DNA from 2 places in the Paenibacillus sp. J31R122 genome. Region 1 is predicted to be linked to the other one. Evidence: a T-box and tRNA genes for the amino acid it is inferred to sense, from the RefSeq annotation. Region 1 holds a T-box; the other holds one or more tRNA genes.

Region 1 (16,496 bases):
TCTTAGAGTTGCTGGATGGTGAGACCTCTAGAGCATCACCGAATTGGACGATTGAGCCGGAGCCAATGCTAATAATTTTGACAAAACCGACGACAGCTGGCATAAGCATCCCCCTTTATTTTGATGAGTACATGATGATTGAATGCGTAAGTATTACTTGTTACATCTTATGCGGCATTCGCCTAGAGGTTCCGCGGATAGAAGTAGCCCAAATGAATGCAGGCGCATATACTGGCAGGAGTGCTGGAAGGCGGGTGTTTACTTGTGGCATCAAAATGGGATGATCTGGAACGGTGGATGGAGAGGCAACAGCTGCCAAAGGGGTTTGAGCTGCTGCGAGAGCCGAATTGGGTGGAACAATATGTGCGCAAAATGATGACCAAGGCCTTACCGGAAGCTGCGGGTGCAATGATCGGCTCAGGTTCTGCGAGCTTTACGGAGACTCGCCATTTTGTCCATGTGAAAATAAATTTACCGGACGGCTTTGAGCGGGAGCAATTGAAATTATTTGTGCGTGAGGACCAACTACGACTAGAGGGGCTACCCGATGGGAAGACAGAAACGATCAAGCTTCCTAAGTTGGTTAAGCCGCGAGTTTGTCAAACCCTTATCAAGGATGATGTGTTAAAGGTCAAGCTGAAAAAAAGACCGCCACTTCGTTCCTATCATGAAGCGATCATTAGATGGTAGAGGCGGTTCTTGGGTTAAGAAGGGTGCGTATCTGACGATATGTACTCTCTTTTGTCACGAAATTGACTGTTCTTGCAACTGGCTAATGCGTCTATAATCCTTTATAATGTCTATTGACGTGTACATATTGCAAAAAAAGGGAGTGTATGAGGTGTCGTTAGTCGATGTAAGCAGCGTGTCTGCTTCGTTATTCATACTAGGTGCCATTTTTATTTTAGTTATTTTCGGTTTGCTCAGCTTTGGTATTTTGCGGATGTTTCAGCAACGGTTTCGCGCAGGCTGGTTTTGTTTCGGAGCTGCGGTTATTAGTTTTGTCGCTTTCATGCTTATATTAAACAAGTGGTTTTTATAGTAAATTTGTAGTCGAATAAGACCGGGGGAATTAGCTTGATCTGGACGCTCATGTGGTTTTTATTTAATATAGGATTTGTTGTTTCGATTATTATCTTCCTGTTTATACATCGTTCTTATTCGGTAGCGAAGGGCAAATTGAATAATGCAGAGCACATTTCGCGTTTAAATCGCAGGCGGAAGCTAGTTGGTTTGTTATCCATCATCATGTTCGCGGCGATGGCGGCTAGCTTTGTTATCAATATGAAAGTAAATGGCTAGTAAGCTCTCATTGACGAGAGCTTTTTTTTTCGTCATTATGGAGATAGAAACTTTTAGGCTCGGGGGTTAGACAATTGCATACGATGGAAGACATTATACGACGGTTGGCTAGTCAAGGACTAAGAATAACAGATCAACGAAAGACGCTGGCCAAGCTATTTTCGGAAACTACGGGATATTTAGCTCCAAAAGAGGTTTACGAGTATATGGGTAGATCATATACAGGACTAAGCTTTGATACGGTATATCGTAATTTGCGAGTGATGGAAGAGCTTGGTGTGCTCGAACAGGTTATCTTCGAGGAGGGCGGCAAGTTCAAGCTGCACTGCAAAGAGAATGATCATCACCATCATATGATTTGCTTGCAATGCGGTCGCACTTATCCGATTACATTTTGCCCGATGGAGCAGACCGTTGTTCCAGAGGAATTCCGTGTTGTGAAACATAAATTCGAGGTGTTCGGATACTGCAAGGAGTGCGTGCAGGATGAACCGGCTACAAGTCAGCCGTAATGGATAAAAAGCTTGTAATACGACGGGTTTTGCAGTCACCGATCCATTTTTATAGAAAAGTAATATCGCCGCTTAAACCGCCCACTTGTCGTTTTTATCCGACATGCTCGATGTACGCGCTTGAAGCAATTGAGATGCATGGGGCGGCAAGAGGTTCCTGGCTCGCGGCTAAGCGGATTGCTCGTTGCCATCCTTTTAACCCCGGGGGGTTTGATCCAGTTCCCCCGATTAAAGACAGCTAGGCGCTTATTAGCTTGACAACTAGGGCGTTGTTTCGGTATATTTTGTCATAGATACATCCATATATCTGATGAACGGATAAGTACAATGGAATGCCCTTAGCAGAGAGCCGGTAAAGTTGCTGAAATCCGGCAAGGGATACGATTGGAAAATGGTCCGGGAGGATTCACTTTCAAGCTTAGTGTTTTTACGACTGAGTAAGGGAGCGACGCAGCGCTGCGTTAACGGCGACTGCCGCCAATAAGGGCGGCACACGAAGCTTTCATGGCTCGTTCGGATAATATCTTTGCGAATGTCATGATAGAAATTTGGGTGGTACCGCGTGAGTATTAGCTCTCGTCCCATGATGGACGGGAGTTTTTTGCGTTTTTTTATATATAAGAATTTATAGGTTTTTACCTATAAATGTGCTTATATATTTCAACGAAACGAATGCTTTTCCCGTAAAAAATGGTCGGAGACAGCCGTTTACGATTGAGTTTTGCGGGTGACGACTTATACTATCGAAATGTGTTTTGCTTCACTAAACTTTGGGAGGTCTTTTGGGATGACAAAAAAAGATACGTTTTATATTACAACACCGATCTATTATCCAAGCGATAAGCTGCATATTGGTCATGCTTATACGACAGTTGCCGGCGATGCGATGGCTCGCTATAAGAGACTTCGCGGCTACGATGTATGGTACTTGACCGGTACGGATGAGCATGGACAAAAAATTGAACGTAAGGCGAAGGAGAAGGATCTAACACCGCAGCAATTCGTTGACGATATCGTCGTCGGAATTAAAGAGCTGTGGGCGAAGCTTGAAATATCTAATGATGATTTCATTCGTACGACAGAAGAGCGACACAAGCTGTCTGTTGAGCGAATTTTTGATCAGCTTTTGAAGCAGGATGACATTTATAAGGGTGAATATGAGGGCTGGTATTGTACGCCTTGTGAGTCGTTTTTCTTGGAGCGTCAGCTGGAAAACGGTAATTGTCCAGACTGCGGCCGTCCGGTTGAGCTCGTTAAAGAAGAAAGCTATTTCTTCCGCATGAGCAAGTACGCGGATCGATTGCTGAAGCATTATGAGGACAATGCGGGATTCATACAACCTGAATCACGTAAAAATGAGATGATCAATAATTTCATTAAGCCAGGTCTGGAGGATCTTGCAGTCTCACGTACGACATTCGATTGGGGAATTAAAGTGCCTGGTGATCCTAAGCATGTCATATATGTATGGATCGATGCATTGTCAAACTATATTACGGCACTCGGCTACGGCAAAGATGGTTCTGATGAGAAATACCGCAATTTCTGGCCGGCTGATGTCCATTTGGTTGGTAAAGAGATAGTACGCTTCCATACGATCTATTGGCCTATTATGCTGATGGCGTTGGACTTGCCTCTACCGAAGAAGGTGTTCGCGCACGGCTGGCTGTTAATGAAAGATGGCAAGATGTCGAAGTCTAAAGGCAATGTCGTTGATCCGGTTATGCTGATTGACCGTTACGGGCTGGATGCACTTCGTTATTACTTGTTGAGAGAAGTACCGTTTGGAGCAGATGGTACGTTCACGCCGGAAAATTTTGTAGAGCGCATTAACTTTGATTTAGCTAATGATCTTGGCAATTTGCTGAATCGTACAGTTGCGATGATCGATAAATATTTTGACGGTGTTATTCCAGCATTTGCAGGCTCGGTTACGGCATTCGATGAGTCTTTGCAGACACTTGCGGGAGAAACCATTATCCAAGTAGAAGCTTCTATGGAGCGGATGGAGTTCTCCGTAGCTTTGGCTTCATTATGGCAGCTTGTTAGCCGTACGAATAAATATATTGATGAAACTCAGCCTTGGACACTTGCTAAGGATGAATCAAAGCGCGGAGAGCTTGCGTCAGTTATGTACCATTTGGCAGAGTCACTCCGTATCATTTCTATTGCTTTGCAGCCGTTCTTGACGCACGCGCCTCGCGAAATGTGGAAGCAGCTTGGTTTAGAGCAAGGCGAACTGACAGCTTGGGAGAGTATGAAGCAGTTTGGACGGTTAGCTGAGGGTACTAAAGTGAGCAAGGGCTTGCCTTTGTTCCCGCGCCTGGAAACAGCAGACGAGGTTGCTTTTATTGCCGCTGAAATGAGCGGAGGTGCGCAGCCTCAGATAACGGAGGCTGCGAGTACAGAGAATAACTCAACCAGTGCGGCTAAACAGCCCGAGCCGGAAAGTAAAGAAGAGATTGCGATAGACGACTTTGCTAAGGTAGAGCTTAGAGTGGCGCAGGTTATAGCAGCAGAGCCGGTAAATAAGGCAGATAAACTGCTTAAGCTGCAGCTTGATCTTGGATATGAGCAGCGACAAGTTGTATCCGGTATTGCGAAGTTTTATACGCCAGAACAAATGGTTGGACGCAAGGTGATTTGCGTAACGAATCTGAAGCCTGTTAAGCTGCGCGGTGAATGGTCACAAGGAATGATTCTGGCAGCGTCGCACGGAGACCAGCTAACGCTTGCAACTGTGCCAGAAGAGATGCCGAATGGTGCTATCGTGAAATAGCAGAGTAACTACGGCAACAGTAGTAGCTGCTAGCGGGAAAGCAGTTTAAAGGTGCAAATTAACAAGAAAATGAGCTGTAAGCACTTAATGGTGCTTACAGCTTTTTTTTAATAATACTATGGCTAGCTGCAACAAATGGGATGGACTTTCAAAAGTGAATAGCAAATGACACCTCCATCATTTGTACCTTTTTTTGCTGGGATAGGTCATATTTCAAACTTCTTAGTCCATACTTATGAATACATTCAAATTAGAATAATTGTTTATATTGACAGCCCATAACTCGCATCGTATAATACAAAGCGTAATCATAACGATTACGAACAAGACTAGTAAGAAGAAATGGAGAGTATACCAAATGAGAGGTTCAAGCCAGACCTTCCGTTTTTCAGCGCTTAGTTTGCTCATAGCAGCAACTCTAATTTTCACAGCCGCATGCGGAAATAATACTACTAATAATGTTAAAGACCCAGCTGAATCTAATGTAAGCAATGATGTCGATAGTCCGGCAAAGAAGCAACAGCTAAGCGTTGTGACTAGCTTTTATCCCTTATATTATTTGGCTTCAGAAATTGGCGGGGATCATGTGAAGGTCGTTAATTTAGTAGCTTCCGGTGTTGAACCACATGATTGGACACCAAAGAGTCGTGATTTGGACACAGCTTCGAAGGCTCAATTGTTTCTCTATCATGGAGCAGGACTAGAGGGATGGGTTGATGGCTTCCTTAAAGGCTTGTCTAAGGATAGCGAGGTGGTTACGAAAGAAATTAGCGATGGCATTCCACTGATTACCGGGACAGAAGAAGAGCATGCCGAAGAAGAAAGCCATGAGCATGAACATGAAGTAGGGGTGGATCCCCACACATGGGTTAGTCCTAAATCTGCACTCATATTAGCTGAAAATGTGAAAAAAAGCTTAATAGAGGCTGATGCAGCCAACCAAGCGGTATACGAGAAAAACTATAATGCACTTAAGTTGAAGCTGGAAGCAATAGATTCTGATTACACGACTAAGCTTGCTCAGACAAAGCGTAAAGACATTGTCGTCTCTCACCATGCTTTCGGTTATTTAGCAAGAGACTACGGGTTAAACCAGATTGCAATCATGGGCCTTAATCCAGATGCGGAGCCTCGCGGTCAGGACTTATTAAAAATCACGAAGTTTGTTAAGAAGAATGATGTAAAATATATCTTCTTTGAAGAGCTCGTATCGGATCAGCTTGCAAAGACATTGGCTGACGAGGCCGATGTCGATACAATGGTTCTGAACCCGCTTGAAGGATTGACACCGGATCAGGAGAAAGCAGGAGAAACCTACCTTACACTAATGGAACGAAACTTGCAAAATCTGCTGCAAGCATTACAATAGAGACAAAAGGCGTGAATACGGAGCTGGTCTCAGCTCCGTATTGCTGTGAGGAGAAAGAATATGCAACAACCAAATAAAATACCAAGCGCCGATGTGAGTTGTCACCAAGAGGTTATTTCATTGTCGAATGTCTCATTTTCTTATCAGCAGCAGACCGTTATTTCGGATCTTAGCTTCGCGGTAAAGGAACGTGACTTTATCGGGTTAATCGGTACGAATGGCGCGGGCAAAACAACGCTGCTTCGAATGATCGTTGGATTGCTAAAGCCTACCAGCGGGACAATCCGTTTGTTTGGAGAGCCAGTTGGCAAGTTTAAGCAGTGGGATCGGATAGGCTATGTACCGCAGAAGAACTCCTTTAATCCATTATTTCCAGCTACTGTTCGCGAGGTTGTCTTATCAGGGGTTTTTGGACGGAATAAAATATTTAAAAAAGTGACCCAGGCAGATTATACGAAATGCGAAGATGCGCTTCACGCTATGGGAATTGAGGATTTAAGCGATAAACGTATTGGTCAGCTCTCAGGTGGACAACAACAGCGCGTGTTTCTCGCTAGAGCGCTTATTAATAATCCATCCTTGCTCATATTGGATGAACCAACTGTTGGCATAGATACGGAGACGCAGGATAGCTTTTTCCATATGATTGAGCATATGCATCAGCATCATAACATGACGTTTTTGATGGTTTCTCATGATTTGGATAGAATTCGTTCCTATTTGGGACAACAGCCTGCCGCCGAGAACGGGAAGCTAAAGTTTCACATTAAACATTCTCACGAAACGCAGGATTGCGTGGAAAATAACTTAGCTCACAGTTTAAAAGGGCTAAGGGAGCAAATGGAGAGCAGGAAAGAGGTTGTTTTGATTGGAGATCGTAACTAGTGAATTTTTTCAACGAGCTCTTATCGGCGGACTGCTTATTGGCATAACTGCCCCGCTGATGGGCTTATTTCTTGTGCTGCGAAGGCTGTCTATGATTGGAGACACGTTATCCCATGTATCAATTGCAGGTGTCGCGCTAGGCTTTCTAATTGGCGTATATCCGATTGCAGTAGGTTTTATATTTGCGATTGCAGCATCATTTGCGATAGAGAAGCTCCGCAAAGCGTATAAATCGTACGCGGAGTTGTCGATCGCGATAATAATGTCTGGCGGCGTCGCATTGGCTTCTATTCTTTTTACGATGGGAAAAGGCTTTAATGTCAATGTGAACAGCTATTTATTCGGAAGCATCTATACATTAAACAACACTGACTTGTATGTAATAGGCGTTGTGACCATTATCATTCTGATTGCGATACGTTCCCAGATAAAAGAACTATTCCTGTTAACATTTGATGAGGATGCAGCAGCAGTTAGCGGCTTGCCCGTCAAATTTTATAATGTTATGATTAGCGTGCTTACCGCACTTGTAATTAGCGTATCCATTAAAATTGTAGGTGCTTTGCTTGTGTCAGCATTACTTACGATTCCAGCCGCCTGCAGCTTGGTAGTGGCGCGCAGCTTTCGTCAAAGTATAATTACGGTGATCATTATTGGTGAGCTTGCTGTTGTAGCAGGATTACTCATTGCCGGTATTTGGAACCTAGCGCCTGGTGGTACAATCGTAATGCTACTTATTGCGATTCTTCTTTTGCTGCTTGGCATTCGTCGCGGGGTGGGTACAGGAAATTAATTTGATTTGGGGGGAATGAGTTTGACAGATATTAATATTTGGCTGGCGTTTGGCGCAGGCTTTGCATCATTTATTTCTCCCTGCTGCTTGCCATTATATCCATCATACCTATCGTACATAACGGGTATTTCAGTAACTGATCTAAAGCAAAATCAACCTTCAAGACAAATAAGGATGCGAACCATGTCGCACACCTTGTTTTTTATTTTGGGTTTTTGTACCGTATATTACGCGCTTGGTTACAGCACAAACGTTTTTGCAGAGTTCTTTAGTGAATACAGGGAGCTCATTCGTCAGCTTTCGGCTATTTTGATCATATTAATGGGACTCTTTCTTATTGGGCTGTTTAAACCGCAACTGCTTATGAAGGAACGACGGATGAATCTTATTCCGAAAAAAGCGAACTATATCAGCTCCTTTATTTTTGGGATTGGGTTTTCTGCTGGCTGGACGCCATGCATAGGCCCGGCATTGACCGCGATATTGGGTTTGGCCGCAACCTCACCAGGAACATGGTTTCAATTAACGACTGCGTATGCGTTAGGCTTTGCTATTCCATTTTTTGTGCTAGCCTTTTTCCTAGGAACTGCAAGATGGATTTTAAAATATTCCACGCTTGTTATGAAAATTGGCGGGGGAGTTATGATTGTGATGGGTTTACTTTTGTTTACCGATCAGATGGTCAAAATTACAATCTGGTTGAATGTCATTACGCCTGAATGGCTGAAGTTTTAAGAAAAGAGCGAAAACTTCGTCTATTTACTACGGGTTGCAGTGACCGTAACGAAAAGTGTATGATACATAGAGTAACGCCGAGGAAACTGGGTGAAGAAGTAAGGTTAGGGGGTTCTTCAATGCCGACGCCGAGCATGGAAGACTACTTGGAAAGAATTTATAAGCTCATTGATGAAAAAGGATATGCGCGTGTCTCGGATATAGCGGAAGGACTTGAGGTACATCCTTCATCGGTCACGAAGATGATTCAGAAGCTCGACAAAGATAATTATTTGATTTATGAAAAGTACCGCGGGCTTGTCCTTACAAATAAAGGCAAGAAAATGGGGAAAAGACTTGTTGATCGTCACCAATTGCTAGAGTCCTTTCTGACAACGATTGGTGTTCACGATGATAACATTTATCGCGATGTTGAGGGAATCGAGCATCATCTGAGCTGGGATTCAATTACATGCATTGAGACGCTGGTTGAATACTTCAAGCGTGACGGTCAAAGATTGGACGAGCTGCGAGCAGTGCGAGCGGATATGGAAAGTGAATAATAGATATTGAATCTATCAACAAAGAAAAGGTCTGCCGGCACATTTGCCGGCAGACCTTTTCTTTGTTAATTCATATGAATCTAAATACTAGTGGTATTTCGGTAAATCGTCGTCGTCCTTGCCACCTTCGATCACGCGAAAAGGCGATGTCTTCGAACGAGGCCTTTTTGTTTTACCTTTAGCAGCGGTAAAACGGCTTTGCTTTACCTGCGTTCGGCTTGCATTTGAACGTGCACCACCAAGAAAGGAGGGCGGATACTTGTATAAGAGATAAATCCCTCCCAGCACAATGATTGGAATAAGAAATGTAAGAGGGCTTGAAATAAAGCCGTATACAAGACCAATACACATTAATGCCAAGATCGCGATTGTAATGCCGTTCCATCTGCGTGGCATTTTGCTCATTGCAGCTTCCGCCTTTCCTAATTTCGTTAAGATTTTGACATTTGTTGATCCAGCTCATGCATCCGATTAAAGGAAGCTATCGATACAGCAACTTGATCATCAAGCGGCTCTTTCGTTGTTAGCAGCTGAAGCCATAAACCCGGGTAGCCAAGATAACTAAGCACAGGTGTGTCGCGCAATGCATTAGTCCAGCGAAGTACCTCATATGATAGGCCAAGAACAAGAGGTAACAGCAATATTCGGATGTAGATCCGTTCCCAAATGGAATCCCATGTAAAGATAGGCAATGAGTAGATTATAACTCCTACAATAACAGTAAAAATAATAAAGCTGGAACCGCAGCGGTAGTGAAGTCTGCTATATTTCTGTACATTCTTGACCGTTAATTCTGCTCCCGCTTCGTAGGCGCTAATTACTTTATGCTCTGCGCCATGATATTGAAACAGCCGTTTAATAATCGGCGTCATCGACATAAAGTACAAATAAGCAAGCAGCAATATAATTTTTATTAGTCCTTCTAAAAGATTATGACCGATCTTGTTCTCAAATACCCCTGAGAACAGTAATTCTTCCAAAGCAGCCGGAACTGCTGTAAATATAAGCTTTCCGAAAATAAATGACAATACGCCTGCAACTGCAACGCCAACGATCATACTGAGACTAAAGCCTCCGGACTTTTTCTCTTCCTTTTCCAACGCCTGGGATTCCTTTGTCGAATCCTTGTCCTCGGCTGACTCATCTTCAGCATAGGCTTCCACAGAGAAGTTTAAATGCTGAGAGCCTTTTGCGCTTGATTCAACGATACCAACAACACCGCGAATGAGCGGGATTTTTTTTAAGTGTTGAACCCAGCTCTGAGTGGTGCGGGGCACCTCATAAAATACGATTTCATCATTTTTGCGTCGGACCGCGGTTACGTTAACATGTTTGCCTGCAAACATAACGCCTTCTATAACCGCTTGTCCGCCATATATACTTCGGGAATCTTGCGGCAAGAGCTTTTCACCTTCCTTGAGTGGGGTATCGCCTGAGATAATGCGACGAATGGTCTATAAATTTGTAATTCTATTGTACTTGATCTCGGGTACAATTGCCAACGCTCGGCATCAGCCATTGTAGATAAGCTTATTATGAAGCTAGTGGTTACGGCATCGCTTTTTTTCACATACTAAGCTGGTCTTGTAAAGTTATAAAAGAGAGGGGAAGTCAGCGTTGACAAATAAAAAGAAGAGTAAAGCAGACAATAAACAGGAATATCAGGAACATATTACAAATCCATGGCTTTACTCAATTAAAATCGGTTTTTTTGCAGGGTTAATTTGGGGCTCGATTCGTTGGTTTTTTTATCAAATAAAATTCACAATAGAGCTGCCCAGCTTTGCGGCTGATCCATTTTTTCGTTCAGCCTTTCTGAATACGTGGTGGGGCATAGTTGTTGGTCTCGCAAGCTACATCATTCTATCCATTATCGCAGCTGTGCTCTATAAGGTTTTATTGGGGCGTTTGCGAGGTCCATGGCCTGGAATCGGCTACGGGCTGATATGGTGGATCATTATATTCGTAATTGCGGGTCCGCTGCTAGGGGTTACTGAAAATATTAGAAAAGCGGGCTGGAATACGTTATGGACAGAATTGTGTGTCTTTCTGTTATGGGGCGTATTTATTGGCTATTCGATTGCCTTTGAGTTCACAGATGAAACAACAAGAGAGCCAATCAAAGCAGGGTAATGACTTCTACTTCTCAAGCAGAGGACATTTGTGGTAAAATGGCTAATGATCTTTGATGTTACGAAGGATTGGTTTGTCTGATATATAACCATTTATAAATTTAAACCTTATAAATATGTTTATATATCTCCGCGAAACGAGCGCTTTTGCCGCAGAGGACGACAGCCGTTTACGCTTGGGAGGTGCGTTTATGCACAAAATTGTTATTCTGAACGGCCCGAACCTGAATATGCTCGGTATTCGCGAGCCAGGCGTATACGGGACAGAAACACTTGCATTCATCGAATCGCTCTTGAAGGATAAGGCCGAGGCACTTGGTGTTGAAGTTGAATTTTTCCAAACGAATCATGAGGGCGAAATGATTGATCGGATACATAGCGCATATGGCAAAGCAGACGGAATTGTTATCAATCCGGGTGCTTGGACGCATTACAGCTATGCGCTTCGTGATGCGCTTAGCACGATCGCACTGCCGATAATTGAGGTGCATATGTCTAATATTCATCAGCGAGAAACGTTCCGTCATGTATCAGTCATTGCGGCTATTGCGGTCGGTCAAATTGCTGGCTTCGGATCTCACAGCTACGAGCTTGGTCTTACAGCACTAGTGCGTCATTTGCAGCGTGCAAAGTAAGGAGACAATGAGAGGAGAGATCATTATGCCAAATGAAAGAGTTAGGCGGCTTCGCCAGCTGCTTGAGGAACAGAGCTTTGAAGCTATTGTAATTGGAAGCGAGTATAACCGTCGTTATATTAGCGGCTTCACTGGCTCCTCAGGTATGGTCCTCATTACAAGCAGTGACTGTTATTTATTAACCGATTTCCGCTATCGCACACAAGCTCCACAGCAAGCGGTCGGGTTTCAAATTGTTGAGCATGGACCGAACCCTATGAACGATATTCGAGAGCTCTTACAGGCGCAAAAGCTTAATAAGCTTGCGTTCGAGCAGGATCATGTCGTATATAGCGATTTTGTCGCATGGGGCAAGACGCTGCAAGGTATAACACTTACGCCTGTATCGGGACTTGTTGAAAAGCTTCGCATGACTAAAGATGCTGCAGAACTGCTAATTATGCAGGAAGCTGCAGATTTAGCTGATGACACTTTTAAACATATTTTGAAGCTAATCCGCCCAGGCGTGCGAGAAACTGACATCGCGCTTGAGATGGAAGTATACATGCGCAGCCATGGTGCAACTTCGTCTTCATTTGAGACAATTGTTGCTTCTGGCGAGAGATCTGCACTGCCTCACGGTGTAGCGAGCGAGCGTGTTATTGGCACAAACGAGTTTGTAAAGCTCGATTTTGGCGCGTATTATAATGGTTATTGTTCGGATATTACACGGACGGTAGTTGTTGGAACGCCTACTGATAAGCATCACGAGATTTACAATATCGTGCTCGAAGCACAACTACATGCGCTTGAGCATATCAAGCCAGGTATGAGTGGACGAGAAGCGGACGCGCTAGCGCGTGACGTTATTACGAAATACGGCTATGGCGATCTGTTTGGACACGGTACGGGACATGGTCTCGGAATGGAAATTCATGAAGCGCCAAGGCTTTCAAAGTTAAGTGAAACGATTTTAACGCCCGGCATGACTGTTACGGTAGAGCCTGGCATTTATGTACCCGGCTTTGGCGGGGTACGTATTGAGGACGATATTGTAATTACGGAAACCGGTATTAAAATATTAACCTCATCCCCGAAAGACTTGATCATTTTGGGTTAAGGAATTATCACTCAGGAGGGAATCAGTAATGATTTCAGTAAACGATTTTAAGACAGGCTTAACCGTACAAGTAGACTCCGATATTTTCAGCGTTCTTGATTTTCAACACGTAAAACCAGGTAAAGGTGCGGCATTCGTTCGTTCCAAACTTAAAAACTTGCGTAACGGTAACGTTGTTGAGAAAACATTCCGTGCAGGTGAAAGTATTGGACGTGCAATCATTGAAAACCGTGAAGTACAATATTTGTACAATTCCGGTTCTGAATACACGTTTATGGATAATGAAACGTTCGACCAGTTCAACTTGGATAAGAAGCAGCTCGAATGGGAGTTAAACTTCCTTAAAGAAAACATGAATGTTAATATTTCGAGCTATCAAGGCGAAATTCTTGGTATTCAAATGCAAAACAGCGTAGAGCTTAAAGTCGTTGAAACAGAGCCAGGCGTTAAAGGCAATACAGCTCAAGGAGCAACGAAAATGGCTAAAGTAGAAACTGGCCTTAACGTACAAGTGCCTTTATTCATTAATGAAGGCGACGTATTGCTTGTCGATACACGTGAAGGTAAATACATTTCACGCGCTTAATATGCAGCATTCAAGAACCGTCCGAATGAATTCGGACGGTTTTTTTGAAGTATAAGAAAGTATAAGTATTACCTTATACTCGGCTTATACTTTTACGAGAAACCGTTTGTCCTTAGACAAGGACGACGAAGTCGTTTCTTCTTAAAATATAGGAAAGTATAAGTTTCACACTTATACCAATGACTATATTTCACCGTGAAACGAGCTTATGCCGCCATAGGACGGCGACAGCCGTTTACACTTACAAAAGGATATACCCACAAACAATTCAGTTGTGGTATAATATTGACTTGTATGTATATGTCAAGGTTGGGAGTGAATCAGCTTTGTCGTTGATAGTGATGAAGTTTGGCGGCAGCTCCGTGGGAACGCCGGAGCGGATGCAGCGCGTTGCAAAACGCATAATTGAGAGGCAGAAAGAGGGCAACGATATCGTTGTTGTCGTTTCTGCTATGGGAGATACGACCGACGATTTAATCGATCAGTCGAAGCAGCTTAATCTTAACCCGCCGGCGCGGGAAATGGATATGCTGCTAAGCGTAGGTGAACAAATATCGATAGCTTTGCTTTCAATGACAATCCACCAGCTTGGTCAGGGCGCTGTTTCTTTCACCGGTTGGCAGGCAGGCATTCGGACAGAAGCGGTGCATGGTAAAGCGAAGATGACAGATATTCAGCCTGAGCGCGTGTTTAAAGCGTTAAAGGAAGGTAATGTTGCCATCGTTGCCGGCTTTCAAGGAATGAGCGAGGACGGAGAAATAACGACGCTTGGTCGAGGCGGCTCCGACACGACAGCTGTGGCTCTTGCGGCTGCAATGAACGCCGATGTATGTGAAATTTATACGGATGTGGACGGTATTTATTCGACAGATCCTCGTGTAGTGAAAAATGCGCGTAAGCTTAATGAGATTTCGTATGACGAAATGCTTGAGCTTGCTCATTTAGGTGCTGCTGTATTGCATCCACGCGCGGTGGAGTATGCAAAGCATAACAATGTAAGGCTTGTAGTTCGTTCAAGCTTTACCCAAAACGAAGGTACGAGTGTAAAGGAGGAAGCGGTCATGGAGCAAGGCGTGGTCGTTCGCGGCATCGCGTTTGACAAAAACGTAGCTAGAATTAGCATTATGGGCGTTGAAGATGTTCCAGGTGTGCTTGCTGATGTATTTGGCGCATTGGCAGACAATGGTATCGATGTTGATATTATTGTGCAAAGCGGTGTGTTGGACGGCAAAGCCGATTTCTCCTTCACCATATCGCGTGATGATAAGGACAAAGCGATTGCAGTAATTGAAGGCCTTCGCAGCAGAGTTCCTTTCCGTGAAGCAACCTCTGAGTACGATTTGGTAAAAGTGTCGATTGTTGGAGCTGGCATGGTGAGTAATCCAGGCGTCGCAGCGAAAATGTTCGCTACTATTTCTTCACTTGGTGTTAGCATTAAAATGGTTAGTACATCTGAAATTAAATGCTCCTGTGTCATTTCATCAGAGCTTTTAACAGAAGTTGTACGCGCGCTTCATACAGCTTATGATCTTGATACGGCTGAGCAAGTATTTGTAGGCGGACCGCAGGATCGTCGTTAATAGGCAATTATAACATAAGGCTCGTTCCGAATTATTGGAACGAGCCTTTTTTTGTTTTGATTTTTTAAGTAAAACAAGGTTACACGATCGCTCACGACAGGAGTATCCATTCATTTGTCGATTTTATCGCCTTGAACGGGGTTAGATGTAAACTGAGCCTATGAGGCTAGGTGTGAAATAATTTCAAATTGTGAAACTAACGAGAGTCATCAGGAAGATATAGTTGAAATAGTTTCAAAATAGTTATTTAAATATCCAAAAAGTGGGGCGCATTCATGCTAACCGGACAATTAGGTTCATCCTATGACACTAAAACTTAGATTATTCATTTGTGTAATCAATTAATTGCAAAATTTGAAATTAAATAGAACTCTAGTTCAACTTATTTATAGTTATGACCATCCCATTACCTATTATCGAAATATCCTTTTAAAATCGCGTTAACAACTCACCATTCAATCGTGGAACATCTTGGTAAATATCTAGCATAGAGCAAACCTCGATATCACGCTTTAACCCAAGCTTTATTAGTTTTTTCCCAGACAAACCACAGCTCAGCGTTTCACCCAAATGATCTGCACGATTCCGATAGAGAGCCAGCATAGCTGTGCCGAAATCATCCGATTCAATCGCTTGAGAGCTTAGAGAAAGCATTTTATCGAGTATAAGACCCGCGCAAAGCCCATCCTCAATCGCAAATTCATCATTGCTCCCCGCACATAAAATGACGACATCCCTCTTAAGCTCAATCGCTGTCTTTGCGCAAGCCGCCGCATTTAGCAAGGAGGCCGTCAGCACATAATCAGCCCGCATTGATTTATGAATGGCCCTAGTGCCATTGGTCGTAGTCAGAATGACTCTTCGTCCGCCTACTGCTTGCTCTGTATATTCCTCTGGTGAATTGCCTAAATCAAAGCCGGCAATTTTTCGGCAGAACCGTTCACCACCTAGAACGTCTCCGGGCCGTTGCAGGGCACGTGCCTCCATAACCGTTTCTGCGGGTATTACGCACAATGCCCCTGCGGCAAGTGCAGTGCTTATGGTGCTAGTCGCTCGTAATACATCAATGATTATGGCCGTTTTATGATGAAATTTGGCTGAGCTAGCTTCATTTACACTGGAAATGATTTGCACTTGAAACATTATTCTTCCGCCTTTCTCCTCATTCAATCACAAAAATAAAATTTTGCGTCTAATCAAGTTTGGCTTCATTCAATTCTTCACTATATGCGGCAATAGGTAGGCAGGTGTACGGCATGAAATGTAGACAAGCGTGCATAGAATAACAATATGATATTTTATTGAAGGGAGGTAGTTCGTCTATGTTAAACAAAATTGTTTTAAGTATGGCATCACTTCGACTCATGTCCGGCACGATCGAGATTTTAGCGGCGCTGCTTATGCTGCGTTTGAATCAGATTGATAAAGCTCTGGTCGTCAATTCATCACTTGCCCTTGTTGGGCCTCTGATTCTAATAGCAACAACAACAATAGGACTGGTAGGGCTGTCAGATAAGCTGTCGCCTACTAAATTTCTTTGGGTCGCG
Region 2 (16,496 bases), on a different contig from region 1:
AAGGGTATGAGGTTGTCCTCATAAACAGCAATCCAGCAACAATCATGACGGATACAAATATGGCTGACAAAGTTTATATCGAACCAATTACGCTGGAGTTTGTAACACAAATTATTCGTCAAGAGCGCCCGGATGGCTTGCTGCCGACGCTAGGCGGACAAACTGGCCTTAACATGGCTGTCGAGCTTGCTCGCGCAGGCGTGCTTGAACGGGAAAATGTAAAGCTGCTTGGAACGCAATTAACTGCTATCGAAAAAGCGGAAGATCGTGATTTGTTCCGTGATCTCATGCGTGAACTAGAGCAGCCAGTACCTGATAGTGATATCATCACTACAGTAGAAGCGGCAGTAGAATTCGCTAATTCAATCGGGTACCCAGTCATCGTACGTCCTGCTTATACACTTGGGGGTACTGGCGGTGGTATTTGTGCGAATGAAGAAGAACTAATCGAAATCGTTGCTTCCGGTATTCGTTACAGTCCGATTGGACAATGCTTGATCGAGAAATCGATTGCGGGCATGAAGGAAGTTGAATATGAAGTTATGCGTGATGCGAATGACAACTGTATTGTTGTTTGTAACATGGAAAACTTTGATCCGGTTGGCGTGCATACAGGTGATAGCATCGTTGTGGCTCCTAGCCAAACATTGTCTGATCGTGAGTATCAAATGCTTCGTTCGGCATCACTCAAAATTATTCGCGCTCTAAATATTGAAGGCGGATGTAACGTGCAGTATGCACTTGATCCACATAGCTATCAATATTACGTCATCGAGGTTAACCCACGTGTAAGCCGTTCGTCAGCGCTTGCTTCGAAAGCAACGGGCTATCCAATTGCGAAGATGGCAGCGAAAATTGCCGTTGGTTACACGCTTGATGAGCTCATAAACCCAGTAACAGGACAAACTTATGCATGCTTCGAGCCGGCACTTGATTATATCGTATCCAAAATTCCACGCTGGCCTTTTGACAAATTCGTTAATGCGAATCGTAAGCTAGGTACGCAAATGAAAGCAACGGGCGAAGTTATGGCTATTGGTCGTACTTTCGAGGAGTCCATTCATAAAGCTGTTCGTTCCCTTGAAATCGGTGCTCATCGGATTCATTTGCCGGAAGCTTCTTTACTTGATGAAGCAACTCTTAATACTCGCCTTGAGAAGCCAGACGACGAGCGTATGTTCCTAGTAGCGGAAGCTTTCCGCCGCGGCTATAAGCTTCAGGATATTCAAGATTTGACGAAAATCGATTGGTGGTTCCTTGATAAAATTCAATCGATCATCGCTTTTGAAGATCGCATGCGCAGTGAATCAACGCTATCTCAGCAAACGCTGTATGAAGCAAAGCGTAAAGGATTCTCTGACCGTTCGATCGCAGAAATACGTCGCGAAGGCTTCCCGAATGGCAGCCACACAACTGAAGCGGATGTGCGTGCACTGCGCGTACAGCTTAACCTTAAGCCGGTATACAAGATGGTAGATACTTGTGCCGCTGAATTTGAAGCGACTACACCGTACTACTATTCAACATACGAAGTAGAAAATGAAGTCATTCATACCGATAAGAAAAAAGTTCTTGTGCTTGGTTCTGGTCCAATTCGTATCGGTCAAGGTATCGAATTCGATTACTCTACGGTTCATGCGGTATGGGCTATTCAGAATGCGGGCTATGAGGCGGTTATTATTAATAACAACCCAGAAACCGTTTCGACAGATTTCAGCACGTCTGACAGACTGTATTTTGAACCATTATTTTTCGAAGATGTTATGAACGTCATCGAACAAGAAAACCCGATCGGTGTTATTGTGCAATTCGGCGGACAAACAGCGATCAATCTAGCTTCACCGCTTACTAAAGCAGGAGTTAAAATTCTAGGCTCCAGCTTGGAGAGTATCGATGCAGCCGAGGATCGCAAAAAGTTTGAAGCTTTGCTTCGCAGCTTGGATATTGCACAACCGGACGGCAGCACAGTTACTTCTGTTGATGAAGCAGTTGCAACGGCTCAAGGTCTAGGTTATCCGGTACTTGTTCGTCCTTCCTATGTACTCGGTGGACGCGCAATGGAAATCGTGTATTCAGATGAAGAACTACTGAGCTATATGGAAGTTGCTGTGAAAATCAACCCGGAGCATCCGGTACTGATTGACCGCTACATGCTAGGCAAAGAAGCGGAAGTTGACGCGATTTGTGATGGCGATACGGTTGTAATTCCAGGTATTATGGAGCACGTAGAGCGCGCTGGTGTTCACTCAGGCGACTCGATCGCGGTGTACCCGCCGCAGTCGTTATCGGATGATATTAAGCAGCAAATTATCGATATAACGATTAAGATTTCTAAAGCTCTAGATGTAATTGGTCTAGTGAATATCCAATTCGTTATTCATCAAGATAAAGTGTATGTGATTGAAGTTAATCCACGTTCATCACGTACGGTTCCTTTCTTGAGCAAAGTAACTAATCTGCCGATGGCAAACTTAGCTACACAAGTCATTCTCGGCACAAAACTTGCTGATCTTGGCTATGTTGAGGGCTTGTGGCCTGAAGACGAGTTTGTATCGGTAAAAGTACCTGTATTCTCCTTTGCTAAGCTTCGGAGAGTTGATCCTACGCTAACTCCGGAGATGAAATCGACTGGTGAAGTAATGGGTCGTGACGTACAGTACGCCAAGGCACTTTATAAAGGTCTCATCGGGGCAGGAATGAAAATTCCTACATCTGGCGCTATTATCGCTACAGTAGCTGACAAAGATAAAGAAGAGGCGACTGAATTGCTTCGCGGATTCTTCAATCTAGGCTACAGAATTATTGCGACAGGCGGAACGGCAAAAGCTCTAGAGGAAGCTGGCTTGATCGTAAATACGGTTAATAAGCTAAGCGAGGGATCACCGAACATTCTAGATCTAGTTCGTGAGGGAGAAGCGCAATTTGTTGTCAATACTTTGACAAAAGGCAAGGCTCCTGAGCGTGATGGCTTCCGTATTCGTCGTGAAGCAGTTGAAAATGGTGTGGTTTGTATGACATCGCTTGATACTGTACGTGCTTTGCTAGTTATGCTTGAAACACTTAACTTCTCCTCGCGTTCTATGCCAGTACCGCAGAAGAAGTAAGATAAATAAGCTTCTTGAAGCTTAAAAGTACGGCCAGCGTCAGATGCTTCGCACTGCATTAGCTTAGGAATTCATTCCTATCTAGTATTGCGAAGCAGACGTATGGCCGTTTATTGTGCCTATCAAGAAAAGGGGAGATTAGTAATGAAGCTGACAAACGATCAAGCAGCCGGAAAGATTATGGTCGCGTTAGATTATCCCGATGCTGTAGCAGCGGAGCGTTTGATTGAAGAATTAGAGGGCATACCGTGCTATATGAAAGTTGGAATGCAATTATTCTACGCAGCTGGACCCTCCTTCGTGCAAAGGTTGAAGGAACGGGGCTATTACGTTTTTCTCGATTTGAAAATGCATGATATTCCGAATACGGTCAAGGGTGGCGCAAATAGTATAACGAAGCTTGGCGTCGATATGTTTAATGTACATGCTGCAGGCGGAAGCGCCATGATGGAAGCTGCTTTAGAAGGCGTTGACATGGCTCTAGCAGGCAGGTCTAATCGTAAACCGACAGTAATTGCGGTCACACACTTAACAAGCACAAATCAATCTATGCTGAATGATCAAATAGGTATTGAAGGAACTGTCGAAGCTGCTGTTCTTCGCTATGCGCAACTAACTAAAGCAGCTGGATTGGATGGTGTTGTTGCATCTCCTTCTGAAGTAACAGCCATTAAAGCGCTCTGCGGCGCTTCGTTTCAAACGATAACACCTGGCATCAGGCCGATAGGTGCAGATGTGAACGATCAATCACGTATTATGACGCCTAGCGAGGCATTGAGACAAGGAACAGATTATCTGGTAATTGGGCGTCCAATTACAGCTGCAATAAAGCCGCGTACGGCAATAGAATCCATAATTGAGGAGATGACTTCCTATGAGTAAAATAACAGTTGCACAATTACCGAAAGAAATCGCGAAGAGCCTGCTTGAAATCGAAGCGGTAGCACTTCGTCCGAATGAGCCTTTTACATGGACATCAGGTATTAAGTCACCAATCTATTGCGATAATCGGTTGACTATGACTTACCCAGCTATTCGTGATCTTGTGGCGGAAGGCTTTGCTGCGATTATCCGTGAGCGTTATCCGGATGCAGAGGTCATTGCCGGCACATCAACAGCAGGCATTCCTCACGCGGCATGGGTAGCGCAAAAGCTTAATCTGCCTATGGCTTATATACGCGACAAAGCTAAGGGACATGGCAAGCAGAACCAGATCGAAGGGCGTGTTCTACCTGGCCAGAAGGTTGTTGTTATCGAGGATTTAATTTCGACAGGCGGAAGCTCGCTGAAAGCGGCGCTTGCCGTTCGCGAAGCAGGGGCAGAAGTGCTGGCAGTACTTGCGATATTTACTTATGAGTTTGATCAAGCCGTGCAAGCATTCGCTTCGGAGCAAGTTCCGCTTCAGACGTTATCCAATTATAGCGCACTTATTGAAACGGCTGTAGAGCTAGGGAAAGTAGATCCTGAGGATGTTGCGGCACTGCAAGCTTGGAGAAGTAATCCGCAATCGTTCGGAAATTAAGTGATTTACAATATTGTACGAGAGCACGTTTGCCGACAATGGTGAATGTGCTTTTTTTTGTGGAAATAAGACAGTATTCGACATTTATTTTTTTTGAAAATGATCTGTGTATCTTCCGAAATACCTATAGATTTCCGATATACAGAGTGTATGGGTTTCTATGAATTGAGGGGCGGGAAAGATTAATGAATTTATCATTACGAGTGAGGCTGGCGTTACTTGCTTTAATTCCACTAGGCTTTTATTTGTTCACGGGATTGTTTTTGCTTGGCGAAAATAATTCTACATTTAAAGAGATGTCCGATGAAATTTATGAGACGTCCAATGAAGTTAATAGCCTTATATTAAATGCCGACAGAGATATGTATCAGGCATATGTGGCCTTTCTGAAGGTGGAATCGGGAACGCTGGATCAAGTGGAAGCAAAAGCTGCTCGGGAAGAATTAGCGAACAATATTAAGCAAGTAGATGAGGGAATCTCAGAAGCACAAACAATAATAAGTAAGAAGCAGCTCCAAGACCTAGCATATGGTGAGTCTGAGCGAAAGATCGGAAATATTTTAATTGAAGTTAAAGCTAATTTTAATTTTTGGTCGGCAGCGGCTTTGAAAGCAGCATCCGATGGTAGTTCGGTATTTAGAAATAAAGAAATGGATAACAATTTTCAGGTGGGCAGATCAGGGATCGATGAAGTTGATCAAAATGTCGATGCATACGCCAAAAGCAAAATTAGAGAGATACAAGATAAGCTAAAACAAACACAACTTAGTATTTTTACCGGTATCATTGTCGTTTCCTTGTTAATAATCAGCACAACACTATTTACAATTCGACAAATAATGAGAACTGTCAGAAGTGTTGTTAGTAAGATGCAGTGTGTAACCGAAGGGGATTTAATGGTCCTGCCGGACAAGAAGTATAGCAAGGATGAACTTGGCATCATTTCAAAGTCAGTCGACCATATGATTGATGTGACGAAGCAGCTCATATCGGGTATTTTCGTTAATGCGATGGAGGTAAACAAATCTGCAACGCAAATGTCGACAGCATCCTTGGAGTCATCAGCCGCTGCTGAGCATGTCGCGCACAATATTCAAGAGGTTGCGAATGGAACGGAGATTCAAGCTCGCGGTGCAGAGGAAACTTCTAAAGCAATAGTAGAGATGACAGTTGGAATTCAACGTATTGCGGAAAATACAACAGCGATTGCTGATCACTCTACTACTACATCGCATCAAGCAGATCAAGGTCAAGCCGCACTGTTACGTTTGGTTGATCAAATGACAGAAGTAAAAACAGTGATTTCGAAGCTGTCGAATACGATTGGTATTTTGGAAAATCGATCACAGCAAATTGGGGCAATTGCTGATAACATTACTGCATTTGCTAATCAAACCAATATTTTATCACTCAATGCATCTATTGAAGCAGCACGAGCGGGGGTGCATGGAAGAGGCTTCGCAGTGGTAGCGGGAGAAATCCGGAAGCTTGCGGCAAATTCACTTGAATCAGCAGATGGCATTCATCAGCTAGTCGATGTTACGCGCAGCGAAATATCTGGTGCCTCCTCTTATATGGTTCAGACGATAGAAGAGATAGAACGAGGCAGTGCGCGTGTAAACGAAGTAAAGGACAACCTGGATGTTATTGTTTCCTCTATTTTGAAAATGACGGAGCAGCTGGTTGAAACCTCGGCAATTACAGAAGAAATGTCGGCAAGTTCGCAAGAAGTAAGCGCATCTATGGAACAGTCGGCTTCTAGCGCAGCGATTAATTTTGATAAAACAGAAAATGTAGCTGCCGCAACAGAGGAACAGCTGGCTCTTATGGAAAATATAAATACGGCAGCATCGCATTTGAATGAGATCGTAAGCGAACTAAACCGTTCGGTTTCCCATTTTAAAGTGAATTAACTGTCGAAAAAAAACTGTTTTTAGCTGGAAGTTTTATCGTCCGCTGAGGGCAGGTTTTTTTTGTAAATATTTTTTGCTAAATTTATGAAATAGACGTAACTTTTTACGCATGTCCTTCGTCTATCATGTAAGATTAGAATTATGAAAGTTACAATTGCGAAATTTACGAAGTAAGTTTTGTTGTACCTGTTCACGAAGGGGGTAATGGAGGGGCTCATGGCAATTCCGGAAGAAACTGAACAAAACACGAAGCTAGGAGTCACGGATGATGAACAGAGCAAGCTGCTGATCGTCAACAATGTAGAGCGTATTTTCCAAGTGGGAGGCTCGCCGCTTCATGTACTGAAAGGGATTCAAATGGAACTGAAGCCTCGGCAGTTAGTTATGCTAAGAGGCAGATCAGGTTCAGGAAAAACGACGTTATTGAATTGCTTGGGTGGATTAGATACGCCGAGCAAGGGTGAAATTTGGTTTAATGGCAAGCATTTCGACAAAATGAGCGATAACGAGAGAACTCTTGTGCGCCGTAAGGACATGGGGTTTATTTTCCAAGCGTTTGCTCTTATGCCCTTGCTGTCTGCTTGGGAGAATGTGGAGCTATCACTTAGAATGGCTGGCATACCGCGTGGCCAATGGAAGGAAAGAGTTGCTCAGTGTCTAGAGCTAGTAGGGCTAGAGAAACGAATGCATCATCGCCCATTTGAGATGTCGGGTGGAGAACAGCAGCGTGTAGCCATTGCTAAAGCAATTGCGCATAAGCCGATGCTCCTGCTGGCGGATGAACCGACGGCCGAGCTTGATTCGGGGATGTCGGCACAAATTATGGCGGTCTTTCAAAATATAATTCGCACTGAACAAGTTACGATTTGCATGACTACACATGATCCTACGATTTTGGAGGTTGCCGACCATGTTTACGAAATGGTGGACGGAAAGTTTGTTTAAACGTTCAATAGTTGTTGTAATGAGTGCTTCTTTAATATTTACCAGCGGTTGTTCTTTACTTCCGAAGGAAGAGGAAGAGGAAGTGCTGCCTGAGATAGCACCAGCTCAAATATCAAAAAAACCGGAGTATGAGGTAACGACAGCAAATCTCGAGACGAAGGTTCCTGTAATCGGAAAATTAATTTCAATGAAGGAAGAAACGCTTTTCTTCACAATGGATGGAAAAAATTTGAAAGAGCTTTATGTAAAAACAGGTGATGTCGTTAAGGTTGGTCAAGTAATTGGCGAGCTTGATGTAGATGAATTGGTCAAAAACTTACGATTGGCGAAGATCGCGTTTAAGAAAGAAGAAATTGCGATGAAAGAGACTCTTCGTCAGCGAGATGAGATGGACCAGATTGAATTTGAAGAGAAATCGATTGCGTTCGAAGAACAGAAGCAAAAACTCCTTGATCTTGAAGAGGAAATAGGCAAAGCGAGTTTAACCTCCCCTTTAAATGGCACGATCGTTACATTAAACGTTCAAAAGGGTGATGTCATAAAAAAATACGCTCCGATTGCGATCGTAGCAGATACAAGTCAAATAACACCTGCAGCAAAGCTTACGAAAACCGAGCTTGAGAAAGTAGCAGTTGGTATGGAGGTTGTTGTCAACATTAGCAATGTCGGCAATTTCAAAGGTAAAATAAAGCAGCTGCCTATTAAAGGCGAGGAACAGAATAACGGTGGAGGCATGGGGGGGATGCCAGGTGAAGTGAAGCCTGAACGCCCAGAGGACTTTCTCATTGTCGATATTAAAGACTTGCCAAAAGGATTGAATAGAGGCGCGCCTCTATCGATTAATATTATTACTAAGCGCACAGAAAATGCTATTGTTATTCCTCCTTCCGCGTTACGCACGATTGGTTCCCGTACTTATGTACAGGTAGTTGAAGCTGATGGCAAACGTGAAGTTGATGTGGAAGTAGGTCAACAGACCTCGACGCAGATCGAAATTTTGCAAGGGTTAAAGCCGGGGCAGAAAGTTGTAGGTCGATAGCCAATGGGAATTCCGCTGTTTCGTTTTTTGTTCCGCAAAATGTGGAACACTCGCTGGCTAACCATAAGTACGTTGGCGGGACTGACCTTAGCGGTAGCTTTTGCAACCAGCATACCGATGTATGCGGACGGAGCATTAAAAAGGGTTGTAGCCGAATCGCTGCAGCAGAAGAGCGTAGGCTTACCTGCGGGTTCTTTGTTAATGCGGTATCAGTCACCCGCTGGCGGGAAAACGGATTTACCGGCATTGTCAGAGCTAGAAAGATACATCACTACGGATGTTCCGAAAGAACTCGGATTTCCTTTTGAAACGTTCGTAAAGAGCTATTCGATTAGAAGCTCTGAGGTGACTCCAGAGGATTCTTCTAAGGTTGATGCCGGACGCAATCGACAAATGTCAATTATGACGATGTCTGGGTTGGAAGGGAAGACAGAGCTGACTCAAGGTCGGTGGTTTGTAAATACAGAGGGCGACGAATCGCTGCTGGAAGCCGTCATGTTAGAGGAAGCAATGTACCGCAATGATATACATATCGGTGATGTGTTTGAATATCCGGTATACGGCGGACTTGATCTTACACTAAGGGTCAAAATCGTCGGGGCAGTTAAGCCATTGCTTGATACGGATCCTTATTGGTATCAAGGCCTTGAAGGCATGCTGAGCACATTTCAAATCAGTGAAGAAGCCTTTATGAAGCTGCTGCTTGCCAAGAAGAATATTCCGCTTCACAACGCAGGCTGGTATTATGCGTTTGATTTATCAAATATTAAAACCAGTCAATTAACACCGCTTGGCAGAACGCTGGAGCGACTCAATATTGAGTTATATCAGCGCCTTAAAGACACAAGGGTGGAAATCTCATTCGCTTCTACGCTCACTGAGTTTAAGAAGCAAAGCTTGCAGCTGCAAACGTTGTTGTTCACTCTTGCGGCACCAATGCTTGCTATGGTCTTTTTCTTTATTGCAATGAATGCTCGTCAATCTCTTGATAAGCAGCGAAGTGACATTGCCGTTCTGCGAAGTCGTGGAGCCGGTACAAGACAAATCATTTGGATTTACTTGCTTGAAGGTTTGCTGTTAGGAGCGGTTGCGCTCGCGATAGGACCATTTATTGGATGGTTTATGGCGAAGAGCATCGGTTCAGCAAATGGGTTTCTGTCGTTCGTCAGCCGTAAATCCATTCCTGTCGGCTTCTCTACAGAGGCCATTATTGCAGGCGGGGCAGCCGTATTACTAGCACTGCTTGCAACTATTATTCCAGCTATCATGTATGCTCGCTCTTCTATCGTAAGCTACAAGCAAGAGCTTGCTCGCTCCGATCGTAGACCCGTATGGCAACGCTGGTATTTAGATGTATTGCTGCTAGCTGCTGCCGGCTATGGCTGGTACATGTTTAATGAACGTCAAATGCTGACGTTTCAGACTGGAATGACTACGGATCAGCTGAATGTTCAGCCTTTTCTGTTTTTCGTACCAGCGCTGGCGATTTTTGCATTAGGATTATTTTTCCTAAGATTATTTCCTTGGTTGCTAAAGCTATTTCATTGGCTTGGCCGCAAATTTTTACCTGTACCGCTATTTTTAACATTAACGCAATTATCGCGCTCAACTAAGGGCTATTATCCGATTATGATTTTATTGGTTCTGACGCTTGGACTTGGCGTTTACAACGCTTCTGCCGCTAGAACGATTGATTTGAACTCAACTGAACGGATCCTTTATAAATATGGAACCGACGTTATCGTTCAAACCGTCTGGGAAGGATCACCGGAAATTACTAAAACCGGAGGAACTGGCGGCGGTTCAGGCGGAGGATCAGGAGGCGGAGGTGGCGCTGGCGGAGGATCAGGAGGCGGCACAGGAGGTGGTTCAGGAAACGGAGGACCTGGCGGAGGCGGCGGTGGAGGTACTACCGTACCGACACGAGTCTTATATAGTGAACCTCCTTTTGAGCTCTTCCGCTCGCTAGAAGGTGTTAAAGCAGCTGCACGTGTCATGCAGACCAAGGGCAATGTCGTTGTGTCAGGCAAGTCGATTGGTCAAGGTACAGTTATGGGTATCGATAACTCAGAATTTGACGATGTAGCCTGGTTCCGTGATGATTTGTATCCTGCTCATCCTAACATTTATCTGAATAATTTAGGCAAATATGAGCATGGTGCGCTTATTCCTACAGGTGTGGCAGAAAAGTATCAGCTGAAGTTAGGCGATATCGTATCAGTGGGCTTCCCTGAAGGCATGCTCGAGTTTACAATAACAGGAATTCTTCCTTATTGGCCGAGTCAATACCCTGATAAGTCGCCGTTTATCATTACGAACTTAGATTATCTTTACGATCAGCTTCCACTGATGCCATATGAAGTATGGTTGAAGATGGAGCCTGACGCGAAGGTTGCACCTATTATTGAATCTCTGCAAAAATCAGGTATTGAGCTAGCATCAGTGGAGGACGTAAGAAGCGAACTTATTTCGCAAGCGAAACATCCTTCCAGAGGCGGAGTTTTTGGGATATTAAGTCTCGGCTTTCTCGTTTCGGTCGTTATTACTTTAGCAGGATACGTCTTATTTTGGTTCTTTAACTTGTCAGGCAGGGTCGTTCAATTCGGTGTGCTAAGGGCTATGGGCTTATCACGCAAACAGTTAACAGGCATGCTTCTTCTAGAGCAGTTGTTCACAGCCGGATTAGCGATAGGACTTGGTGTTCTGATCGGTAAAGCTGTCAGCCTTCTTTTCCTACCATTCTTGCAGACAACCGAAAACGTTGCAGAAACGGTTCCTCCGTTCAGAGTAGTCTTTGACTCCAATGATACGAACCAGCTCTTCATCGTTGTAGGGTTCATGATGCTGACCGGTGCGTTACTGCTCTTCCTGCATATTCGCAGGCTAAGAGTGCATCAAGCGGTCAAAATGGGAGAGGAGCGTTAACGGCTATGATCGAATGCGAAGGACTAGTGAAAATTTACAAAACGGATGATCTTGAAGTCGTAGCGCTTCAGGGCCTTAATTTGAAGGTGAATGCTGGCGAGCTAATGGCCATTATAGGGAATAGCGGCAGCGGTAAATCGACACTTCTGAATACGTTAGGTGGTCTTGATCGGCCCTCTGCTGGACAGGTGCGGGTCGGTCAATGGGATTTGCTGAAGATTACAGAAGAGGAGCTTGTGGAGTACAAGCGCGAAACAGTAGGTTTCATATGGCAAAATAATGCGCGTAACCTACTGCCGTATTTGTCAGCATTGGAAAACGTAGAAATGCCGATGATGCTATCTGGTAAGGTTGATCGAGCGTATGCGAAGCAGCTGCTGGAGTGGGTTGGGCTGAAGGAGCGCATGCATAACAAGCTGCATCAGCTCTCTGGGGGTGAGCAGCAGAGGGTTGCTATTGCGATCTCATTGTCCAACCGACCGAAGCTTCTGCTCGCGGATGAGCCGACAGGGTCTGTAGATACAGCGACCTCCGATTTAATCATGGGCATATTCCGAAGGCTTAATAAAGAAATCGGAATAACGATTGTAATTGTTACACATGATTTGACGCTTGCAAGCAAAGTAGATCGAGTTGTTGCCATTCGTGATGGACTTACAAGCACTGAGTTTATTAAACGTAATCCAAAAATAGGCGAGGTTGAAATTCCAACTGTGAGTGGACTACAGTCGGTGCACGAGGCTTTTGTCGTCATCGATAAAGTCGGACGTTTGCAGGTGCCTAAAGAATATTTATCTGCATTGAATATTAAAGACAAAGCGACAATGGAGTTTGACGGAGAGCGGATAGTTATTACTCCGCCTAAATCACTGGGGGGTTAAATCGAATGAATAACAAATGGTTTCCTGGTTTACGTATTCGCAAATTTGCAGCTCTTAGCTTAACACTAGCATTGTCTGTGGGCTTACTTGCAGCATGTAGCGGCGGCTCGAACAAGTCAGCGGAGACAAGCGTGCTGAGAATTGGCGTATTGTATGGCGGAGCGGAGAATGAGCCTTATTTCCGTCAACAATATACTGATATGTTTGAAATGACACATCCAAACGTACAATTTGAAATTGTTGGAGCCATCAGTTATGATGATCAACGGTATCAACAAACTGATCCAGAAAAACAGGAAAAACAACCAGACCCGTATGAAAAAATGAAAGAAATGCTGACGGGCCAAAACCCAGTTGACGTGGTTGTACTGGATTACAATATGCTGCGTAGAATGACACAAGACAATTTATTGCAGCAGCTAGACCCACTCATTCAACAGGATAAATTTGATTTGACCGATTATGTTCCGACTGTAATCGACGGAATCAAAGCAGCGGGAGATAACAACATTTATGCTTTAACTCCTACCTTTACTTCATCCGCACTCTTTTATAATAAAAAGATGTTCTTAGATGCGGGTATCGAGCCTCCAACCGACAAAATGTCATGGGATGACGTGCTTAACAAAGCTCGTCAAGTGGCTAAAGGAGAAGGGGTAGACCGTCAGTTTGGCTTCTCATTTAATCGCTGGCAGTCTGACGGATTTAACGACACTCAAGTCTACGGCCAAGCTCTGCAGTTGAAGACATGGGATGACAAAGGCGAGAAAATGCTTGTGAACAGCGATCAGTGGGAATCAGTATGGAACAGTGTTTCCTCGCTTCATAAAGATAATATTGTACCAAATCAAGAATACTTTAATTTAATAAACGAGAAGAGAAGCGAAACGGATGGCAACGATCCATTCTACGGTGATTTGTTCATTAGAGGTAAAGTTGCCATGACAATAGGTGAATATTACTATATTAATGAGCTTAAGAAAGCTTCGGACAACGCTTCGAAAATAAAAGATTTTGTACCAGTTGATTGGGATGTCGTTACGGTGCCTACAAACCCAAGTGATCCTACCACGGGAGGAAGTATTGGCCTAAATCAACTAATGGGAATTAATGCTAATGCACAGAACTCGAAGGATGCCTGGGAATTTATTAAATACTCGAACAGTAAAGAGTGGGCTAAGCTGAAATCAAGAAGTTTGTATGAGATGGTTGCTCGCAAAGAGTTTCTGAAGCCAATTGGCGGACTGCAATACAATATGGACGCTTTCACTACTCTAAAGCCACTGCCACCAACTAATTCGAACGCGGATAGAATTTTCAATGAAAAACCAGGAATTTGGAATGCTCAGCAGCCTGCCTATGAGTTATTCGCTGAAGTGCTGAAGGGAACAAAGACTGCAAAAGAGGCACTTGCTGAATGGGAGACTAAAGGAAATGCTATCCTTGAAGAGATAAAGAATAATCCGACAGGTGGCGGAGGCGGCGTCATTAGTCCAATGATGAGATAAACTTTTAAATGTCAAAGAGCGACCCAATGACTTAAATGTCGTTGGGTCGCTCTTCTGTTTGTTTATTGATCTTTTCAATCACTTAGGAGTAACGAAGTAAAGGCAGATTATGTTCGAATTCTTTTGCTTGATTTATCCGAATTTGGGCATTCTAATGACAATAAGTTAAGATCAATCGGCGAAAAATACTGGAGTGCATATGCATCAGGAGGGGTTCGATGTTAAGATGGGTGTATTGGGTCCGACTATATGAAACGAAGTTTCAAGCCGGGTGCCTTGTCAAACGTATGGAAAATGATTATTGGATATACGGGTACGAATGTCCAAATGAAGTTGAGGTATTTCGATCGAGAAAAGGACGATACGGTGTACGATTTATTCCATGAAAAAATTGTTTTTAAATTAATTTATAAAAATGCTTGACTTAAAACGGTCGAATATAGTATAGTAATTCTTGTCGCCAATTCAATAAGCTTCAAATCAAATGGAAACACGTCGCGGGGTGGAGCAGCCCGGTAGCTCGTCGGGCTCATAACCCGAAGGCCGCAGGTTCAAATCCTGCCCCCGCAACCAACCCTTTCGATGACTACGTTGAAATATACGTTTTCGAGGGCCCTTAGCTCAGTTGGTTAGAGCGGTCGGCTCATAACCGATTGGTCGGGGGTTCGAGTCCCTCAGGGCCCACCATTTGTAAAGCTTATCTCCATGCCGGGGTGGCGGAACTGGCAGACGCACAGGACTTAAAATCCTGCGGTGGGTGACCACCGTACGGGTTCGATTCCCGTCCTCGGCATACCTGAACAATCTAGCAGTACCAAGTTTTAAGAAGTACATATGAAAGAAAAGAATCCCTTTTCTCGACTTGCTAATTACAAGTTAAGAAATAGGGTTTTTTTTCTTTCAAGACATATGCGTTATAATAAAGAACGGAAGGGGACGGATTATTTGATAAGAGACGATAAGTTTGATGCCCAGTTAAAGGACAGCTCACGCAAGCTTTATGCGCAAGTTTTTGCATTAAAGGACTCTTTACATAACGAATTGCTGGAGAGATTTAAGAACGATCCTACAATTGTTGAGAATGGTGAGCGATGGAAGTTGCTAATTATGTCTGCGTCTGTTTCAACTGCACTCTTTAGTACTGTTCTATCAGGAAATAAAAATTTCCTATTGCTCTATACTTATTTTAAAATAAAACTAAAAGAATTTAATAGTGAGGGTGAAGTAGCGATGGACGATTGCATGCAATATATCGCTGACCTGCGGAATGGTGTAGAATACAGCTCAGAGCAATTTTCAGAGGCTGTGGCTCTTTGGTTATATTTTAGTATTAGGGGTAAGGATCAGTTTGTTGAGGAAGAATTAGCTCCATACAGTATAGTTGGTCAGTTTATTCATGATTATTTTTATAATTGGTTTGATAAAAATGTAGCGTTAAAATAAATAGATATCAAAATATACAGTTACGAAGGAGTGAGTCGTGTAAATGGCAGCAAGTAAGCATTATGTCGTATGGGTCGGCAACAGACCTGGTATTTATACAACGTGGAAAGAGTGCCAGGAGCAGGTGAACGGATTTACCGGAGCAAAATTCAAATCATTTGAATCAGCTCAGCAAGCGGCTGTTGCTTTTAAGGAAGGCTGGAAGGGCTACTGGGGACAAGAGAAGGCCTCTGGTAAGGCTAAGCCATACACTGAAGGAAAGAAGCAGAAATCTATAGTAAGCGAACAAACAATCGATTATAATAGCATCTCAGTCGATGTAGGGACGAGAGGTAATCCTGGGCCTGTGGAGTTCAAAGGGGTTGATACGCAGACGGGTGACCTTTTGTTCTACGTGGGACCGATTCCAAATGGAACGAATAATTTAGGCGAGTTTATTGCAGTTGTGCATGCACTCGATTATTTGAAGAAAAAGGGCTCCACTCAAACGATATATAGTGACTCTAGAACTGCGCTCAGTTGGATTCGCAATAAGAAGACGGCCTCGACATTGCCGCGCGACGCGTCGACCGCGAAGATTTGGGCTTTGACGGACTGGGCAACGGATTGGCTTCACAATAATAAGTATGATAATAAAATATTGAAGTGGAATACAGAAGAGTGGGGGGAAATTAGAGCGGATTTCGGCAGGAAATAGGAGGGGATTTTTTTGTCTATTCATTTCGATAACGATTGGTCACGCATTTTACAAGATGAGCTCAACCTACCATATTTCAAGAAGATAGAGGCTTTTCTAGTAGAGCGATCGAAGGAAGCTGTCATTTATCCCGAAATTTCGGACATATTTAGCGCTCTAAATTACACGCCCTATGAAGAAACGCGCGTTGTTATTTTAGGTCAAGACCCGTATCACGGTTCTGGACAAGCACATGGATTAAGTTTCTCTGTGCAGCCCGGAGTTCGAATTCCTCCATCACTAAAAAATATTTATAAAGAACTGCATGATGACATAGGCTGTTCAATTCCAGAGCATGGATCGTTACATTCATGGGCAAAGCAAGGGGTGCTATTGCTTAATACGGTGCTGACGGTTGAGGAGGGGGCTCCTAACTCACATCAAGGGATTGGTTGGGAGCAATTTACGGATCGGATTATATCCTCATTAAACGAGCGTAACGAGCCTGTCGTGTTTATACTGTGGGGTAAGCATGCTCAA

Evidence for each region. The T-box of region 1 lies ahead of metG (methionine--tRNA ligase). A T-box ahead of a tRNA ligase gene usually reads a tRNA of that ligase, here a tRNA-Met.
Region 2: it has a tRNA-Met gene. The T-box ahead of metG (methionine--tRNA ligase) is inferred to sense a tRNA for this amino acid. The anticodon was not compared.

What each region holds. Positions count from the first base shown of each region.
Region 1 covers NZ_JBWDNM010000007.1:94,824-111,319, forward strand. Annotated here, with positions in the region: gene AC0YN7_RS13195 (spore germination protein) at 1-103, opposite strand, end outside; gene AC0YN7_RS13200 (Hsp20/alpha crystallin family protein) at 217-690, shown strand; gene AC0YN7_RS13205 (hypothetical protein) at 842-1,042, shown strand; gene AC0YN7_RS13210 (hypothetical protein) at 1,078-1,302, shown strand; gene AC0YN7_RS13215 (Fur family transcriptional regulator) at 1,377-1,814, shown strand; gene yidD (membrane protein insertion efficiency factor YidD) at 1,814-2,056, shown strand; T-box leader at 2,116-2,401, shown strand; gene metG (methionine--tRNA ligase) at 2,602-4,593, shown strand; gene AC0YN7_RS13230 (metal ABC transporter solute-binding protein, Zn/Mn family) at 4,952-5,962, shown strand; gene AC0YN7_RS13235 (metal ABC transporter ATP-binding protein) at 6,023-6,847, shown strand; gene AC0YN7_RS13240 (metal ABC transporter permease) at 6,831-7,640, shown strand; gene AC0YN7_RS13245 (cytochrome c biogenesis CcdA family protein) at 7,662-8,375, shown strand; gene mntR (transcriptional regulator MntR) at 8,495-8,917, shown strand; gene AC0YN7_RS13255 (hypothetical protein) at 9,005-9,322, opposite strand; gene AC0YN7_RS13260 (DUF1385 domain-containing protein) at 9,349-10,317, opposite strand; gene AC0YN7_RS13265 (YqhR family membrane protein) at 10,535-11,050, shown strand; gene aroQ (type II 3-dehydroquinate dehydratase) at 11,241-11,684, shown strand; gene AC0YN7_RS13275 (M24 family metallopeptidase) at 11,710-12,783, shown strand; gene efp (elongation factor P) at 12,812-13,369, shown strand; gene AC0YN7_RS13285 (aspartate kinase) at 13,696-14,949, shown strand; gene AC0YN7_RS13290 (2-phosphosulfolactate phosphatase) at 15,379-16,092, opposite strand; gene AC0YN7_RS13295 (YqhV family protein) at 16,272-16,496, shown strand, end outside.
Region 2 covers NZ_JBWDNM010000001.1:713,548-730,043, forward strand. Annotated here, with positions in the region: gene carB (carbamoyl-phosphate synthase large subunit) at 1-3,104, shown strand, start outside; gene pyrF (orotidine-5'-phosphate decarboxylase) at 3,249-3,986, shown strand; gene pyrE (orotate phosphoribosyltransferase) at 3,979-4,626, shown strand; gene AC0YN7_RS02800 (methyl-accepting chemotaxis protein) at 4,812-6,539, shown strand; gene AC0YN7_RS02805 (ABC transporter ATP-binding protein) at 6,756-7,484, shown strand; gene AC0YN7_RS02810 (efflux RND transporter periplasmic adaptor subunit) at 7,450-8,523, shown strand; gene AC0YN7_RS02815 (ABC transporter permease) at 8,527-11,448, shown strand; gene AC0YN7_RS02820 (ABC transporter ATP-binding protein) at 11,454-12,329, shown strand; gene AC0YN7_RS02825 (ABC transporter substrate-binding protein) at 12,335-13,837, shown strand; gene AC0YN7_RS02830 (hypothetical protein) at 14,056-14,223, shown strand; tRNA gene AC0YN7_RS02835 (tRNA-Met) at 14,334-14,410, shown strand; tRNA gene AC0YN7_RS02840 (tRNA-Ile) at 14,448-14,524, shown strand; tRNA gene AC0YN7_RS02845 (tRNA-Leu) at 14,545-14,630, shown strand; gene AC0YN7_RS02850 (hypothetical protein) at 14,672-15,280, shown strand; gene rnhA (ribonuclease H) at 15,324-15,977, shown strand; gene AC0YN7_RS02860 (uracil-DNA glycosylase) at 15,990-16,496, shown strand, end outside.